DNA from 2 places in the Bradyrhizobium sp. CCBAU 65884 genome. Region 1 is predicted to be linked to the other one. Evidence: predicted binding sites of a transcription regulator. Region 1 holds the regulator's gene; the other holds the start of a gene.
The links. The regulator LexA, encoded in region 1, represses DNA repair genes until DNA is damaged. The targets are predictions, from matches to a motif close to TGTTCNNNNTGTGTTCNG.
Positions count from the first base shown of each region.

Region 1 (8,107 bases):
TGCGTTATGCCGCCTTCATGCAGGGCCTGCGCGATGCGATCGATGCCCGCATCCGTGCCACGCTCGAAGGTGACAACCGCGCGATCGCGACAGCGCTGCTCACCGGGCGGCGCGATGCGATTTCCACGCCCGTCAATGACGCGATGTTCATCTCGGGGCTCGGCCATGTGCTCTCGATCTCCGGCTATCACATGGCGGTCGTCGCCGGCGTCGTCTTCTTCGCGGTGCGCGCACTGCTGGCCTTGATCCCGGGACTGGCGGCCGGCTTTGCCATCAAGAAATGGTCGGCGGCCGCAGCGCTGGTGGCGGCTGCGTTCTATCTGCTGTTGTCTGGCGCGGAGGTCGCCACGCAAAGATCGTTCTTCATGACGGCGGTGGTGCTGATCGCAGTGATGGTCGATCGCCGCGCCATCACCTTCCGTACGCTCGCGGTGGCGGCGCTGATCGTGCTCGCGGTCGCGCCGGAAGCGCTTGTGCATCCGAGTTTCCAGATGTCCTTTGCCGCGACGCTGGGTCTCGTCGCGCTGGTACAGATCGGCATGCCGAACCTGTTTGCCTCACCCGATCATTCGGCGACCGCGCGCGTCGCGATGTGGGGCGGCCGCGAGATCGCGATGCTGTTCCTGGCCTCGCTGATCGCCGGGCTTGCGACCACGCCCTACGCCGCCTTCCACTTCCACCGCGTCACGCCCTACGGCGTGCTCGCCAATCTCGGTGCGATGCCGGTGGTCTCGGCGCTGGTGATGCCGGCGGGGCTGCTGGGATTGCTCGCAGCGCCGTTCGGGCTCGACGGCGTGTTCTGGTGGCTGATGGGGATCGGCATCGACTGGATGGTCGCGGTCTCGCGCTGGGTGGCGGCATTGCCGGGCGCGGTCGGTCGCATCCCGGCGTTCGGCATCGCGCCGCTGATCGCAGCGAGCCTGGGAGTCATCGTGATGGGCCTGCTGCGTACGCCGTTGCGCTGGGGCGGTGCCGTCGTGCTGCTGGTTTCCATCGGCTGGGGGCTGTCGGTGCGCCAGCCCGATATCCTGATTGCCGGGGACGGCGCGAGCGTCGCGGTGCGGGGCGGCGACGGGCGTTTGCATCTGATCAGGGCAGGCAAGGACAATTTCGTGCTGAGGGAGTGGTTGGCTGCCGACGCCGATCCGCGCGATGCCGGCAGTAGCGCGCTGGCGAGCGGCATATCGTGCGACGAGTCGGGCTGCGTAACGCCGCTCGCAGACGGACGGCTGGTCGCGCTGGCCTCGCGCATCGACGCGTTGGCGGACGATTGCAACCGGGCTGCACTGGTGGTGACGTCGAGGCCCGCGCCGCGCGATTGTGCGGCGATGGTGGTGGATCGGCAGCGGCTCGCTCGCCAGGGCGCGCTGGCATTGACCCAGCGTGGCGACGGCTTTTCGGTTCAGGCGGTGAGGGCAAGAGGCACGAACCGCCCGTGGTTACCGGCCGGTGCGGGCGAAGGTGACTTCGACGGCAGCCTTGCGCAGAAGGCGGCTCCCCGCAGCCGCGACGCAACGCCATCGGAGACCGACTTGCAGGCCGACGATTGACGCCATCGATTACAGATACCAGGCCAGCACGGCTTCGAGCTTTGCCTTGCCGATGACCGGCAGGGCCACCATTCGGCTCAGCCCGGCTGCGCAGGCCTCAGAGCCCGCGATCGAGCCGTCATGAGTGAGATCGTCGTTGAGCGCGGGCATGCCGGCGGCCCAGGCGCCGCCGATGCTGCCTTCGCCCCTGGCAATGGAATTGGCGGCATAGCGGGCGGCAAGGTCGGTCTGCGCGCTGCAATCGCCGGCGCGAAAGACCAGCGCCGAACGGGCCTCGTTCGGGACCCAGATCTCGAAGCGTCGCGCAATCGGCGTTGCCTGCGCGGAGAGGAAAGTCAGGACCCAGGTTTGGTCGGTGCCGGTTCGGTAGGGCACGCCGACACCCAGATTGATCCCGACCTTGGCTGCGTCCTCCCAGCGCAGGAAGCTCTTGGCGTCGTGCAGGTCCTTGATGATCAGCGGCAGGCCCGCCTTCCAGGTGCGTCCGGGAAGTCCGAAGCCGCGAGGAAATTTAGTGTGGCGCGAGTTGAATTCGAACATGTCCGCCGCGCCGTAATAGCCGTCGACGAGGCCCATCTCGTGGGAGAGATCAGGATCGTTGTGCCAGAGTTCGATCGCGCCGACATGCGCCTCGTCGTCGCCGCAGAACAGCACCATCACGGCTTGCAGAAATTCGCCTGCAAACACCGGCACCGCCACGCCGCAGGTGAGGCCGGCGGCGACGGCCTGATCGGTCCGCTTGAAATAGGAGTTGGCGAATTTCGTGAGGATGACGGGATGGCCGCAGGCCCAGGCCTTGCCCGGAAGCCCCTCGTCATATCCGAAGTGCAGCTCTTCGCTGACGGCCTTGAACGCGGACAGCCCTTCATCGTAAAGGCCGCCGCCGAATTCCAGCCGCATGCGCGTCCGGTCAGGCACCCAGAGTTCAACAACGCGAATAAAGGTTTTCATCGAGCGTGTCCGCCGCCTCAAACCACGACAGCATCGGTCATTTGGCTGCGGAGCGGAGGTTCAAAATTCAGGCAGGACGGCCCAAACTTCGTGCGGCGACGAGGTGCGGCGGCGCTCGCCGATCGAATTTCGTGAAACACAAACCCACCGGGCTCGCCGGCATCGGCCGGCGACGGCATTTCAATCCTGGCCCCGGACCCGCCGGGCCGGAGGGCGTCAGCCGATCGGCAGTCGCGTGACCGTCGGGCGACTGTCGGCGATGATCTGCGGCTTGTGCTCGCGCTCGCCGATCGGTTGAGTCACCGGCAGTTGCAGCACGGTTGCGCGCTGGCCCTCGACGAGCTGCGTCACCAGCACGGATTTGCCGTCCGGGAATTCGATCGCATCATGATGGCGATCGGGAATATGCGGATCGATCTTGCCGAACTTGCCGACGCGGGAGTTGACGGTGCGCGTCCAGATCCAGCGGTTGTCGTAACGGACGTTATCGGCGAAGGCGAGCTCCGTTCCCGGCAGCAGGCAGACCGCGACGGAGAGATCGGCTTCGGAGGCGAAGCCGCGCGTCGAGGTGCCGCGGAATGTTGTCGTGACGATCGTCTCGCCGACTTCTGCGGGGCGCGTCGCGACGGCATGCAGGCTGTAGTCACACATCGGGTGCTCCTCTATGCAGAGATAGCGACCCGCACCCCTTTCGGAGGCGCAGGCCCCTACCAGAGTGGAAGCACGTGACGGTCTGCTTGGTTGTAGGCAAATCTGCGGCTGGGATCCGCGAGCCCCGATCACATTATCTTTTCCATCTTTTCCGAATTCGATAGGAACAAAGTCGGCTTCCGTGCATTTGGCAGGCGCGCGTCAACGACCGGCGAAACCAGCCAGCCCGAGTATCGTCAGCTCGGCTGCGTGCGCGCTGCATTGCGGTCGTTGCGGATTTTCTGGATCACGGCCGTGTCCTAGCCGACATGATGATGCGACATGATGCGACCAGCGTTGCTGCGGCTGCGCTCAAACGATCTGGCGCAGTTGGGCTGTCCCCCTCGAACTCGCAAGGCCCGCGAAGCGATGTTGCTTCGCGCGGCCTGCCGAGGATGTCGCGAAAGGGGGAGGGGCCGGACAATCTGTGCAGAACCAGAAAGACTATCCAGCCGGAGCGGACCATCAATCCGCTCCAATCTCTGATCGGCGATGCCGACCGAAGGCGCGCGCGAGGCGCTGAAGACTTCCGGTATCAGTACTTGCGGTAAAGCCCGATCAGCTTGCCCTGAATCTTCACGCGGTTCGGCGGCAGGATGCGCACCTCGTAAGCGGCATTGGCGGGCTCCAGCGCGATCGAGGCGCCGCGGCGGCGGAAGCGCTTGAGCGTGGCTTCTTCGTCGTCGATCAGCGCCACCACGATGTCGCCGGTATCGGCGCTCTCGTTGCGCTGGATCAGCGCCATGTCGCCGTCGAGGATGCCGGCCTCGACCATGGAATCGCCGCGCACTTCGAGCGCGTAATGCTCGCCGGAGCCGAGCATGTCCGGAGGCACGCTGATGGTGTGGCTGCGGGTCTGCAACGCCTCGATCGGGGTGCCGGCCGCGATGCGACCCATCACGGGCACCGCAACGGGCCGCTCGCCCTCGTCCGCGGACGGGCTGGAGCTCGCGCGTAGCTTGCCGAGATTGCCCTCGATGACGCTTGGCGTGAAGCCGCGTCGGTTGCCGGCGGCAGCCTGGAGCTCCGGCAGTTTGATCACTTCGATGGCCCGGGCGCGGTTGGGCAGGCGGCGGATGAAGCCGCGCTCCTCGAGTGCGGTGATCAGGCGGTGGATGCCTGACTTCGAGCGCAGGTCGAGCGCATCCTTCATCTCGTCGAAGGACGGCGGCACGCCGCTTTCCTTCAAGCGTTCGCTGATGAACCGCAGAAGCTCGTATTGTTTGCGCGTTAACATCTCGACCAAAGTCCCCCGGTTGATGTCGTTCGATTCCGAGACGATGAGTTCAGCGATAAGCCGCTACATCCTCGAAACAAATCATGAACGGACACTATATGTTCGATACATGTTCCGCAACTGCTTAATTTACCGTGAACAGAGCGAAACTCGCGGAATGCGTGTGGCCGCGCAGTTCAGACGGGGAGCCGCAGCACTTCGCAGGGGCTGCCGGCCTCGGCCTTTGGCGCAAGCGGTGCGCGCACGAGAAGTACCTGTGCTGCAGCAAGATTCGCAAGCAGAGAGGAGTCTTGATGGCTGACGGGAAGGGCGACGAGCGTGCCGTCGTCGCGCAGCTCCAGGCGCGCGCGCAGATAATCCTGGCGCTGGTCATTGGCGCCGAGATCGCGGCCCAGCACGGCGCGCTCGCGATGGTGATGAATCACCGAACGGCCTGCCAGCGCGCGAATCAGCGGCACCATGAACAGGAAGGCGCACACGTAGGACGACACGGGATTGCCGGGCAGGCCAATGACGCCCATCGTCCCTAAGCGTCCGTGCATCATCGGCTTGCCGGGCCGCATCGCGATCTTCCAGAACGCCAACGCGATGCCTTCGTCCTTCAGCGCCTGCTGGACCAGATCGTGGTCGCCGACCGATGCGCCCCCGGTCGTGACCAGGACGTCGGCGCCGCTTTCGCGCGCGCGGCGGATGCCGGCGGTGGTGGCCTCCAGCGTATCGGCGGCAACACCGAGGTCGATGGTCTCGGCGCCCTCGCTGCGGGCGAGCGCGTGCAGGGCATAGCCGTTGGAATAGACGATCTGGCCGTGCCCGGGCGTCGCGCCCGGCATCACCAGTTCATCGCCGGTGGCGAGGATCGCGACCTTCGGACGACGGCAGACGGCGAGTTGCGGGTGATTCATTCCAGCGGCGAGGGCGAGATCGCGCTCTGTCAGACGGGTTCCCTTGCGCAGGAGGACGTCACCCTCGCGGAAATCAACGCCGGCGGGGCGGATGTGCCGACCCACGATCGCGGCTTCCTTGATCGTTACGTGCTTGCCCTCGGCGATCGTGTCCTCCTGGATCACGACTGCGTCGGCGCCGTCGGGAACGACGCCGCCGGTGAAGATCCGCACGGCTTCGCCGGCGCCGACCCTTTCCGTGAACGGACGGCCCGCTGCGACCTCACCGATCATCGTCAGCCTGGAATCGATCGTTGCCGCATCGGCCGCGCGCACGGCGTAGCCGTCCATCGCCGACATCGCCTGGGGCGGTTGGGTGCGCCGCGCAGCGACGTCCTGCGCGAGCACGCGATGGTAGGCTTCGTCGAGTGAAACCATCTCTGCAGGCAGCGGCTCTGCACCCGCCAGCACCGCAGCAAGGGCGTCGGAAACCGGCATCAAGGCCACGGCGAAACTCCTGCTCGGCACGTTCGGACGAAATGTTCCGACAGTCTTCTAGCCGAGCGCGGGGGCAGAGGCAAAAATGCGGAGCGGGCACGATTTATCTTGCCGCTTTCCGGCCCTGGATCGAAGGCAGGCTCAGGCTTGGCGTGGCATGATCCAGAGAATGAGGCCGATCGGCAGGAGGGTGGCCATGGCGAGGACGAGAATGATGAGTGCCACGGCCGGCATCGCTCAACTCCCGCTCGGCCGGTCCGGCCCGTCGTCCAGCGCGACGTCGGGAGCCTTCGGCCCTTGATCCTTGTCGGGTAGCGGATCGGCCTGGGATTTCAGGTCGGCGGCCTTGCTGATCAGCTTGGCGGAAAGGTCAGAATCCGAGGTGGTTCTTGCGAATTCAAGCAGGAGAGAGGCTTGCTTGGTGAGATAGGTTTTGCCCAGCACGTCCATAAGTCCGGTGTAGAAGTCCCAACGGACTCAAGAGTCCGGAAGGGGCCATTCCGTTCCCGGAACTCCGTACAAAAATGCACAAAGCGCTCTGGTTCCTCATTTTGGGCAAAATTGGCTCCGGGAGGGCTGCCCGACGTTGGCGCCTCCCGATGAGCGGAGATCGTCAGATGCCCAATGCCTTCAAGGCGTTCTCGACGTCGCGCGGCGACGTCACATGCACCGCCGTCAGCCCGCGCGACCGCGCGCCTTCGATGTTCTCGGCGAGGTCGTCGAAGAACACGATACGTGCTGCGGGCACGCCGATCGCGGCGACGACATGGTCGAAGGCTTCCGCGTCGGGTTTGCGCAGGCCGATGCTGGACGACAGATACAGCGCGCGGAAATGGCCGAGCAGTTCGCCATATTCCTTCGAGAAATAGTCAACATGCGGCCGGTTGGTGTTGGAGAAGGCATAGAGCGGCATCTGTTTCGCCGCGCGCGGCAGCAGCTCGGCGATATCAGGCATCTCGCCGGCGAAGATCGCGTTCCAGCCTTCCAGGAACTGGGCGTCCGAAATGCCGATGCCGAGCGAAGCACGCAGCGAAGCGAAATAGTCCTCGTCGCTGATCTTGCCGACCTCGTGCAGCCGGTAAGCCTCGTCACGCACATAGCGCGCGACGATGGCCTCGGGCTGGCAGCCGGCATGTCCCGCCCAGCAGGCGATCGCCTTGGAGAAGTCGATGTCGAGCACCACGCGCCCGAGATCGAACAGCAGCGCATCCGCGCTGCCGGGAGAGAGCGATGTCATTGCGTCCTTTTCACTCAGTATCGATACGGATCGTGGTCGAACAGCGGGAATGCGCTGAACACGCTCGGTGCGTTGGTGGCGGTCGCCGGATGCAGGCAGGATTTGTCGACCTCGGCAAATGACGTGGCGCCCAAAAGGCCGAGGCAGCGCAGCACCTCGTCCTCCAGCAGCTCCAGCATCCGCGCGACGCCGGCCTCGCCAGCCGCCGCCAGCGCCCAGCATTGCAGCCGGCCGATCCCGACCATGTCCGCGCCCGCCGCGATCGCCTTGACGATGTCGGTGCCGCGACAGATGCCGCCATCGACCATGATCTTGGCGCGGCCCTTCACGGCCTCGACGATCTCGGGCAGCACATGCATGGCGCCGCGGCCATGGTCGAGCTGGCGGCCGCCATGGTTGGAGACGTAGATCCATTCGACGCCGTGATCGACCGCGATCTGGGCGTCCTCGGCGGTGGCGATGCCCTTCAGGATCAGCGGAATCCTGAACTTGTCCTTGATCATCTTCACGGTCCGCCACTCCAGGCCCTTCTGGAAATCGCCGCCGGTGGCACGCAGGCGGCTCTCGCGAACGTAGCGCTTGGCGATGTCACGCTCACGACGGCTGTAATGGGCGGTGTCGACGGTCAGGCAGAAGCCGGCATAGGCGTTCTTCTCGGCCCGGCTGACGACATCCGCGACAAAGGCATCGTCGCCGCGGACATAGAGCTGATAGAGCCGCAGCGCATCCGGCGCGGCTTCGGCGGTCTGCTCCAGGCCTGGCTCGGACACCGAGCTCAGCATGTGCGCCGCGCCGAAGGTGCCGGCAGCCCGCGCGACGCTCGCCGCGCCATCCGGGTCGAAGATCTCGAGCGCGCCGACGGGGGCGAGCACCACCGGCAGGCGCATTTTGCGGCCGAACTGCTGAATCGAGCCGTCGACCTTTCGGACGTCGCGCAGCACCCGCGGCCGGAAGGCGATCTCGTCCAGCGCCATGCGGTTGCGGCGCATCGTTGTTTCGGTCTCGGCGGCTCCGACGATGTAGTCCCAGGCGTTCTGGTTGAGGTTGGCCCGCGCTTTCCGAA
Region 1 covers NZ_LBJU01000114.1:102,860-110,966, reverse strand. Annotated here, with positions in the region: gene XI03_RS16905 (ComEC/Rec2 family competence protein) at 1-1,550, shown strand, start outside; gene XI03_RS16900 (GAF domain-containing protein) at 1,560-2,501, opposite strand; gene XI03_RS16895 (hypothetical protein) at 2,718-3,152, opposite strand; gene lexA (transcriptional repressor LexA) at 3,727-4,428, opposite strand; gene XI03_RS16885 (molybdopterin molybdotransferase MoeA) at 4,605-5,816, opposite strand; gene XI03_RS16880 (hypothetical protein) at 6,045-6,251, opposite strand; gene XI03_RS16875 (HAD-IA family hydrolase) at 6,421-7,044, opposite strand; gene XI03_RS16870 (alpha-hydroxy acid oxidase) at 7,059-8,107, opposite strand, start outside.

Region 2 (8,107 bases), on a different contig from region 1:
CGCTGCTCCATGCCCGCCACGCCGATCCAGGCACATGGCGCGCCCACCTCCTGGTGGTCGGGCTCGTCGGCGCTGCGCTGCTCTATGGCGACGGCGCGATCACGCCGGCCATCTCGGTGCTCTCGGCCATCGAGGGCCTCAAGGTCGACGCCCCCTCGCTTGCGCCGGCCGTGGTACCCGTGACCGTCGCCATCCTGATCGGCCTGTTCATGATGCAGAAGCAGGGCACCGGCTTCATCGGCCGCATCTTCGGGCCGGTGATGCTGGCCTGGTTCGTCGTGCTCGCGGCGCTCGGCATCCACGGCATCGTCAAGGCGCCGGCGGTGCTGGTGGCGCTCAGCCCGCTCTACGCCTTCGACTTCCTGATCCACCAGGATTTCCACATCTCGTTCGGAATTCTCGGCGCGGCCTTTCTCGCGGTGACCGGCGGCGAGGCCATGTATGCCGACATGGGACATTTCGGCCGCCTGCCGATCCGCCTCGCCTGGTTCGCCATCTGCCTGCCCGCGCTGGTGCTGAACTATTTCGGCCAGGCCGCGCTCTTGATCACCGATCCCGCGATGATCGAGAACCCCTTCTTCCAGCTCTGCCCCGACGCCCTGCACTATCTGCTGGTCGCATTCTCGACGGTCGCGACCGTGATCGCCTCGCAGGCGATCATCTCCGGCGTGTTCTCGCTGACCCAGCAGTCGATCCAGCTCGGCTTCCTGCCGCGCATGCTGATCCGTCACACCACGAGCGACGCGATCGGCCAGATCTACGTGCCCCTGGTGAACTGGCTGCTTGCGGCTGCGACGCTCGGGGCGGTCCTGAGCTTCGGCACGTCGGACGCGCTTGCCGGCGCCTACGGCATCGCGGTGTCGCTGCTGATGGCGATCACGACGCTGCTCGCCGCGCTGGTCGCGATCCAGTGGGGCTATTCGCCCTGGCTGGTGGTGGCCGTGAACGGCGCCTTCTTCGTCATCGACCTGATCTTCTTCTCGGCCAACTCGATCAAGCTGTTCGAGGGCGGCTGGTTTCCGCTGCTGCTCGCCGGCCTCGTCGCCTTCCTGATGCTGACCTGGCGCGCCGGCGTGAAGCTGGTCGAGGCCGCGAGGGGCCGGCTGCGGCAGCCCGAGGAAGATCTGATCGAGACCGCCGTGAACAAGTGCAGCGCAAGGCTGCCCGGCACCGCCGTGTTCCTGGCCTCCGCACCGCGCGGCGTGCCGCTCGCGCTCACCCAGTTCGTCAGGCACAACCGCGTGCTGCACGAACGCGTGCTGCTGGTCACCGTGCTGATCGAGGAGCTGCCGCACATCGCGGACGAAGAACGCGGCGAGGTGATCGAGATCATTCCCGGCATCACCCGCGTGATCCTGCATTACGGCTTCATGCAGAACCCGACGATCTATGAAGGCTTGAATCTCGTCTGCCGCCAGAGCAAGCTGCCCGGCATCGACCTCTCCGACATCACCTATTATGTCGGCCGCGAGACCATCATTCCCAGCGAGGACATTCCGGGCATGTGGGTCTGGCGCGAAGGCGTGTTCGCCTTCCTCCAGCGCAACGCCGAACGCTCGGCGGCGTTCTTCGGCGTGCCGACCAAGCAGGTGGTGGAGTTCGGCACGGAGCTGGAGATTTAACCGCCGCTCCGCGGACCTAACCGAAAGCGAGCACCAATGCCCAGCGATGCGCCGTTGCAGCTGAACCCCCGGCTGAAGGTCTCGGTCGATCAGGCGCAATCAATCGTGCGCCAAATCTTTCCACACGCGTCGGTGAACGGCGTCACCGAGTTGCATGGCGGGGAGATCAGCACCGTCATCGAGATCGCATTGGCGGATGCAGCAACGTGCATCCTCAAGGTCTATCCTGAATCGCTGCAGTGGAAGATGGCGAAGGAGGTCTACGTGCTGGGTCTCCTGCGAAACCTTGGCCCGGCCATTCCAAAAATCCTGCTCGCCGATGACACGCGATCGGCAATCGAGCTGAACTATGTGCTCATGACCAAGTTGGAGGGCGTCGTGCTTGGCCGACGCGAGGCAACGCTGTCGGAGACCGAGCTGTTTGCGATCTACGCCGAGATGGGCGCGACGCTGCGCCGAATCAACGACGTCACGCTCGACAGCTTCGGCTATATCGGCCCCAAGGGGGTCTGGACGGCCCATCCGAGCAACCAGGCCTACATGTCGGCGCAGTTCGACCGAAAGCTCAGGGAGTTTTTCACACGCGGCGGCGATCCAGCTTTAGCCGCGCGTCTTCGCGACAGCGTCACGGCACGACAGCATCTGTTCGAGGCAGCAATCACCCCTCGACTGTGCCACTACGATTTCCATGCCGGCAATGTGCTGGTGACGTCGCAGGGGGCACCACGCCTGACGGGCATCGTCGACTTCGAGAACGCGACATCGGGCGATCCGTTGATGGATATCGCGAAGGCGCTGTACTATTTCACGCCGAAGGATGCGCCAAAGCGCGACGGATTGCTCGCCGGCTGTGGTCAGATGGGACGCCCCGACTGGCAGGAGACGCTCGATCTCTATCGGCTGTACTGCACGCTGGAGCTCTGGTGCTGGATGGCACAGATCGGCAAGCGAGAGGCGCTTGCCGATCTCACGAGCGAGCTTGCGAACGGCGTGTAGAACGGGGCATCACGCCCCGTTCCCGTTCTCACCGTTCCCGCTCTCCGCCTCTTCCGTGATGTGCTCGACCGAGACGACATGCTCGTCCTCGGCGGTGTCGAACACGATCACGCCCTGGGTCGAGCGGCCGGCGATGCGGATGCCTTCGACCGGGCAGCGGATCAGCTGGCCCTTGTCGGTGACCAGCATGATCTGATCGGCATCCTCCACCGGGAAGGACGCGACCAGATTGCCGTTGCGGTTGTTGACGCTCATGGCGACGATGCCTTTGCCGCCGCGGCCGGTGGTGCGGTACTCGTAGGACAATGTCCGCTTGCCATAGCCGTTGACGGAGACGGTCAGCACGACCTGCTCCTGCGCCGACATCTCGGCGTAACGTTCCTGCGCGAGCTGGAAGCTGCCGGAGGTCTCCTCGGCCTCGGCGTCCACGGCGGCGTCTTCGGCCGCAGCTTCGCCGGCGACGGCGCGGCGCATCTTCAGGTAGGCCGAACGCTCGTCCGAGGTGGTCTCGACATGGCGCAGGATCGCCAGCGAGATCACCTTGTCGCCTTCGCCGAGCGCGATTCCGCGCACGCCCATCGAGGTGCGCCCGGTGAACACGCGCACATCGGGGACCGGGAAGCGGATGCACTGGCCGCCGGCGGCGGTCAGCAGCACGTCGTCGCGCTCGGTACAGATCTGCACGTCGACGATCGACTCGCCATCGTCGAGCTTCATGGCGATGATGCCGGAGCGGCGGACGTCGACGAAGTCCGACAGCTTGTTGCGCCGGACATTGCCGCCCGTGGTGGCGAACATCACGTCGAGGTTGCCCCAGGTGGATTCATCCTCCGGCAGCGGCATGATGGTGGTGATGCGCTCGCCCTGCTCCAGCGGCAGGATGTTGATCAGCGCCTTGCCGCGCGCGTTCGGCGCGGCCATCGGCAGACGCCAGACCTTCTCCTTGTAGACCTGGCCACGCGAGGAGAAGAACAGCACCGGCGTGTGCGTGGAGGCCACGAACAGGCGGCTAACGAAATCCTCGTCGCGGGTCTGCATGCCGGCGCGGCCCTTGCCGCCGCGGCGCTGCGCCCGGTAGGCCGACAGCGGCACGCGCTTGACGTAGCCGGCATGGGACACCGTGACGACCATGTCCTCGCGCTGGATCAGGTCCTCGTCCTCGACCTCGCCTTCCTGCTCGATGATGACGGTGCGCCGCGGTGTGGCGAACTCGGCCTTCACCTCGGCAAGCTCGGTCTTGATGATGCCCAGCACGCGCTCGCGCGAGCGCAGGATGTCGAGATAATCGGCGATCTCGCCGGCGAGCTTGTCGAGCTCGTCGCGGATTTCGTCGCGGCCGAGTGCGGTGAGGCGCTGCAGGCGCAGATCGAGAATGGCCCTGGCCTGCTCCATCGACAGCCGGATCGTGCCGTCCGCGCTGATGCGGTGACGGGGATCGTCGATCAGGGTCAGCATGTCCTCGACATCCCGGGCCGGCCAGTCGCGCGACATCAGGGTGTCGCGCGCGGTGGTCGGGTCCGGCGAGGTCCGGATCACGCGGATCATCTCGTCGATATTGGCCACCGCGATCGCGAGACCAACCAAAATATGGGCGCGATCGCGCGCCTTGGCGAGCAGGTACTTGGTGCGACGCGTGACGACCCGCTCACGGAAGTCGACGAAGATCGCGAGCAGGTCCTTCAGATGCATGATCCGAGGACGGCCGCTGTCGAGCGCCACCATGTTGACGCCGAAGCTGGTTTGCAGCGGCGTGAAACGGTACAGCTGGTTCAGCACCACATCCGGCACGGCGTCGCGTTTCAATTCGATGACGACGCGGTAACCGTCGCGGTCCGATTCATCGCGGAGGTCACCGATGCCCTCGATCTTCTTTTCCTTGACCAGTTCGGCGATGCGCTCGACCATCGTCGCCTTGTTCACCTGGTAGGGGATCTCGGTGATGATGATCGCCTCGCGCTCCTTGCGGATGGTCTCGATCGCGACCTTGCCGCGCATGACGACCGAGCCGCGGCCGAGGTGATAGGCGGCGCGAATGCCCGCGCGTCCGAGAATGACGCCGCCGGTCGGGAAATCCGGTCCCGGCACGATGTTGATGAGCTCGTCGATGGTGAGCGCGGGGTTGTCGATCAGCGCGACGCAGGCGTCGATGACCTCGCCGAGATTGTGCGGCGGGATATTGGTGGCCATGCCGACCGCGATGCCGCCGGCGCCGTTGACGAGAAGGTTCGGGAACTTGGCCGGCAAGACCGACGGTTCGGTCTCGTTGTTGTCGTAGTTCGGCTGGAAATCGACGGTGTCCTTGTCGATGTCGGCCAGCAGGGCCAGCGCGGCCTTGGTCAGGCGCGCTTCGGTGTAACGATAGGCGGCCGGGGGATCGCCGTCGACCGAGCCGAAATTGCCCTGGCCGTCGATCAGCGGCACGCGCATCGAGAAGTCCTGCGCCATGCGGACCATGGCGTCGTAGATCGACTGGTCGCCGTGCGGGTGGTACTTACCGATGACGTCACCGACCACGCGGGCGGATTTGACGTACTTCTTGTCGGGCGTGTGCCCCTGCTCGTTCATCGAGAACAGGATGCGGCGGTGCACCGGCTTCAGACCGTCCCGGGCATCAGGCAGCGCCCGCGCCACGATCACGCTCATGGCGTAGTCGAGATAGGACTTCTTCATCTCCTCGAAGATGGAGACGGGGCGAATATCCGAGGGTTGCGCCGGCTGGTCGCCGGGCTTGTCGTCGTCGTCAGCCAAGGGGAAATCCGGTGAGGTTTTAGCTGGGAATCATATAGCGCATCGAGACCCTGATAACCACCCTCGCAGGCTTCAGGGAAGCGCTTTTTCCGCTTATTTTTCCAACAACTTACGGCCTTACGGAGAGCGTCTCGGAGGGACCCGGAACAGGCCTTCCGAAATCACCTCCGGGACCTCGTCAATCGCGCGGCCGGCGCGCGCCATCGACGCGATTGCGCTGGCGCAATCCGAGTTCAACCCAAACATGAAGCGGGCCCGGAAATCCCGAGCCCTTTCTGCCGATTAGTAAGGTTTGCTGACACGAAATGGGAAGGCGCCGCTCAGCCGGCCTGCGCCCCCTCATCGTCCGGTCCCTGCTCAGAACGGGATGTCGTCGTCCATGTCGCTGTTGCGGCCACCGCCGCCGGCGGCCACGGGACGGCGCGGTGCGCTGCTGACGGGTCCGGAGGAGCCGAAATCGCCGCCCGGCTCGTCGCCGAAGCCGCCGCCTCCGCCGCCGCCACGGCCGTCGAGCATCGTGAGCGTCGAGTTGAAGCCCTGGAGCACGACCTCCGTCGAGTATTTCTCGACGCCGCTCTGGTCGGTCCATTTGCGGGTCTGCAGCGCGCCCTCGATGTAAACCTTCGCGCCCTTCTTCAGGTACTGCTCGGCGACCTTGCAGAGCCCTTCATTGAAAATCACGACCCGATGCCACTCGGTCTTTTCCTTGCGCTCGCCGCTGTTCTTGTCGCGCCAGGTCTCGGAGGTCGCGATGCTCAGATTCGCGATCGGCCGCCCGTCCTGGGTGCGGCGGATTTCAGGATCCTTGCCGAGATTTCCAACCAGAATGACCTTGTTGACGCTTCCCGCCATCGCCGCTCTCCACTCCGAATGCCACTGAATTTCCTAAGGCCGAGCGCACTGCCCGCGTTCCTCTGCGCCCTGTTAGGGCGACCCTATACGCTTGCAGGGGCTGCTCAGCCCGTCACCCCCAAGGTTATCCCCACATATAGCACCGACCGGCGGTCTGTTCCAGATTTGTTCCTGCAGAAATCGCCACCAAATGTGGAGACGGGATGGCGTCTAAATGGCGCTGTGATGGCAATTGGGATGGAACCAAATCGGGTTCCCGTGAACGGCAAAAATCACTTAACATTCATTAAGTTAGAGGTAGGTCGATTACACCCAACTGTTGCACTCCGGGCACGGACTCTGCCGCAGAATCGAGCTATCGTCGTGCTTGGAATTGATGCAATGGGCCTCGCGCCTGATAGTCCGCCTTGGGGAACTCAGAGAGGCGGACACGACTGGGGAGATTACAGTGAAGAAGATTTTGATTGGCTTTGCCGGCGCGGTTGCGCTGACCCTCTCGGCTCCGGCCGGTGCTGCCGACCTTGCAGCCCGTCCCTATACAAAGGCGCCGATCGCGCCCCCCGCTCCGATCTATACCTGGACCGGTTTCTACATTGGTGTGCAGGGCGGTGGTGCCTGGGGCCGCAGCGACGAAACCTTCTTTGGCGGTCCGAATACGGCGATCTTTGCTGGAAGTCAGAACTACGACACCACCGGCGGCTTTGTCGGTGGCGTAGTCGGCTACAACTGGCAGGCGGCCAATTGGGTGTTCGGCATCGAGGGCGACTATCATTGGGCTGACATCAACGGACGTTCTGCCGAGATCAATGCCGGCCTCGGCGACACCTATTTCACGAGAATCCGCGGCTTCGGCGACATCAAGGGCCGTCTCGGCTACTCGACCGGCCCCGCTCTCTTGTTCGTCAGCGGCGGCGCTGCGGTCGGCGACATTCAGCATCGCTACGATGGCATCCCCGGAAACGTCTTCATCCAGAACAACACCCGCTGGGGTTGGACCGTCGGCGCCGGCGCGGAATACATGTTCGCTCCGAACTGGTCGGCCAAGGTCGAATACAACTACATCGATTTCGGCAAGAGCACGATTCAGTACAGCCCCGTCGTGACCAACCGCTCCGAGTGGACCGATACCGTTCACACGGTCAAGGCAGGTGTGAACTATCACTTCAACTGGGGTGCGCCGGTCGCCGCGCGCTACTGATATCCATCTGATATCATTGACGTCTAAGGCCGGCCTCGCGCCGGCCTTTTTCGTTTGGCGCAACATGAACGGGAGGCAATAAGTCAGTAACCATCACCTTTTCGACCGCTGTGGCTTTTCGGAGACACAACTTGCGGCTTTGGTGGTGTAAGTACGGCGTCAGTTGGGCCGTTGAGTCCGCTGCCCTTCCGATCAGGAAGGCAACAACAGAAACTGGGACTGGGATTAGTTGAAAATGAAGAAGGTTTTGTTGGCTTCGGCCTGTTTGTTCGCTCTCGCTGCGCCCGCCTCGGCGGCCGACCTCGCAGCCCGCCCCTACACCAAGGCTCCGATCGCTCCGGCGGCGGCCGTCTACAACTGGACCGGCTTCTACCTCGGTATCGTCGGTGGCGGCGCCTGGGAGAACGCTTCCGGCGACCCGAAGATGAAGGGTGGCTTCGTCGGCGGCACCGCCGGCTACAACTGGCAGGCCGGCAACGTCGTGTTCGGCATCGAGGCCGATGGTTCCTGGGCTGACGTCAGCGCCTCGGCGACCGCTCTCGGCATCACCGTGTCGTCCAAGACCGACGCGCTCGGCACCGTCCGCGGCCGCATCGGCTGGGCCGTCAACAACGTGCTGTTCTACGGCACCGGTGGTTACGCCTGGATCGACAACAAGGTCAGCGTCAGCGCGCTCGGCGTGACCGTCTCC
Region 2 covers NZ_LBJU01000088.1:26,287-34,393, forward strand. Annotated here, with positions in the region: gene XI03_RS06125 (potassium transporter Kup) at 1-1,622, shown strand, start outside; gene XI03_RS06130 (phosphotransferase family protein) at 1,659-2,618, shown strand; gene gyrA (DNA gyrase subunit A) at 2,628-5,366, opposite strand; gene XI03_RS06140 (single-stranded DNA-binding protein) at 5,724-6,218, opposite strand; gene XI03_RS06145 (outer membrane protein) at 6,667-7,416, shown strand; gene XI03_RS06150 (outer membrane protein) at 7,652-8,107, shown strand, end outside.
Region 2: the regulator LexA is predicted to act here: its motif matches at 6,374-6,391, upstream of XI03_RS06140 (single-stranded DNA-binding protein).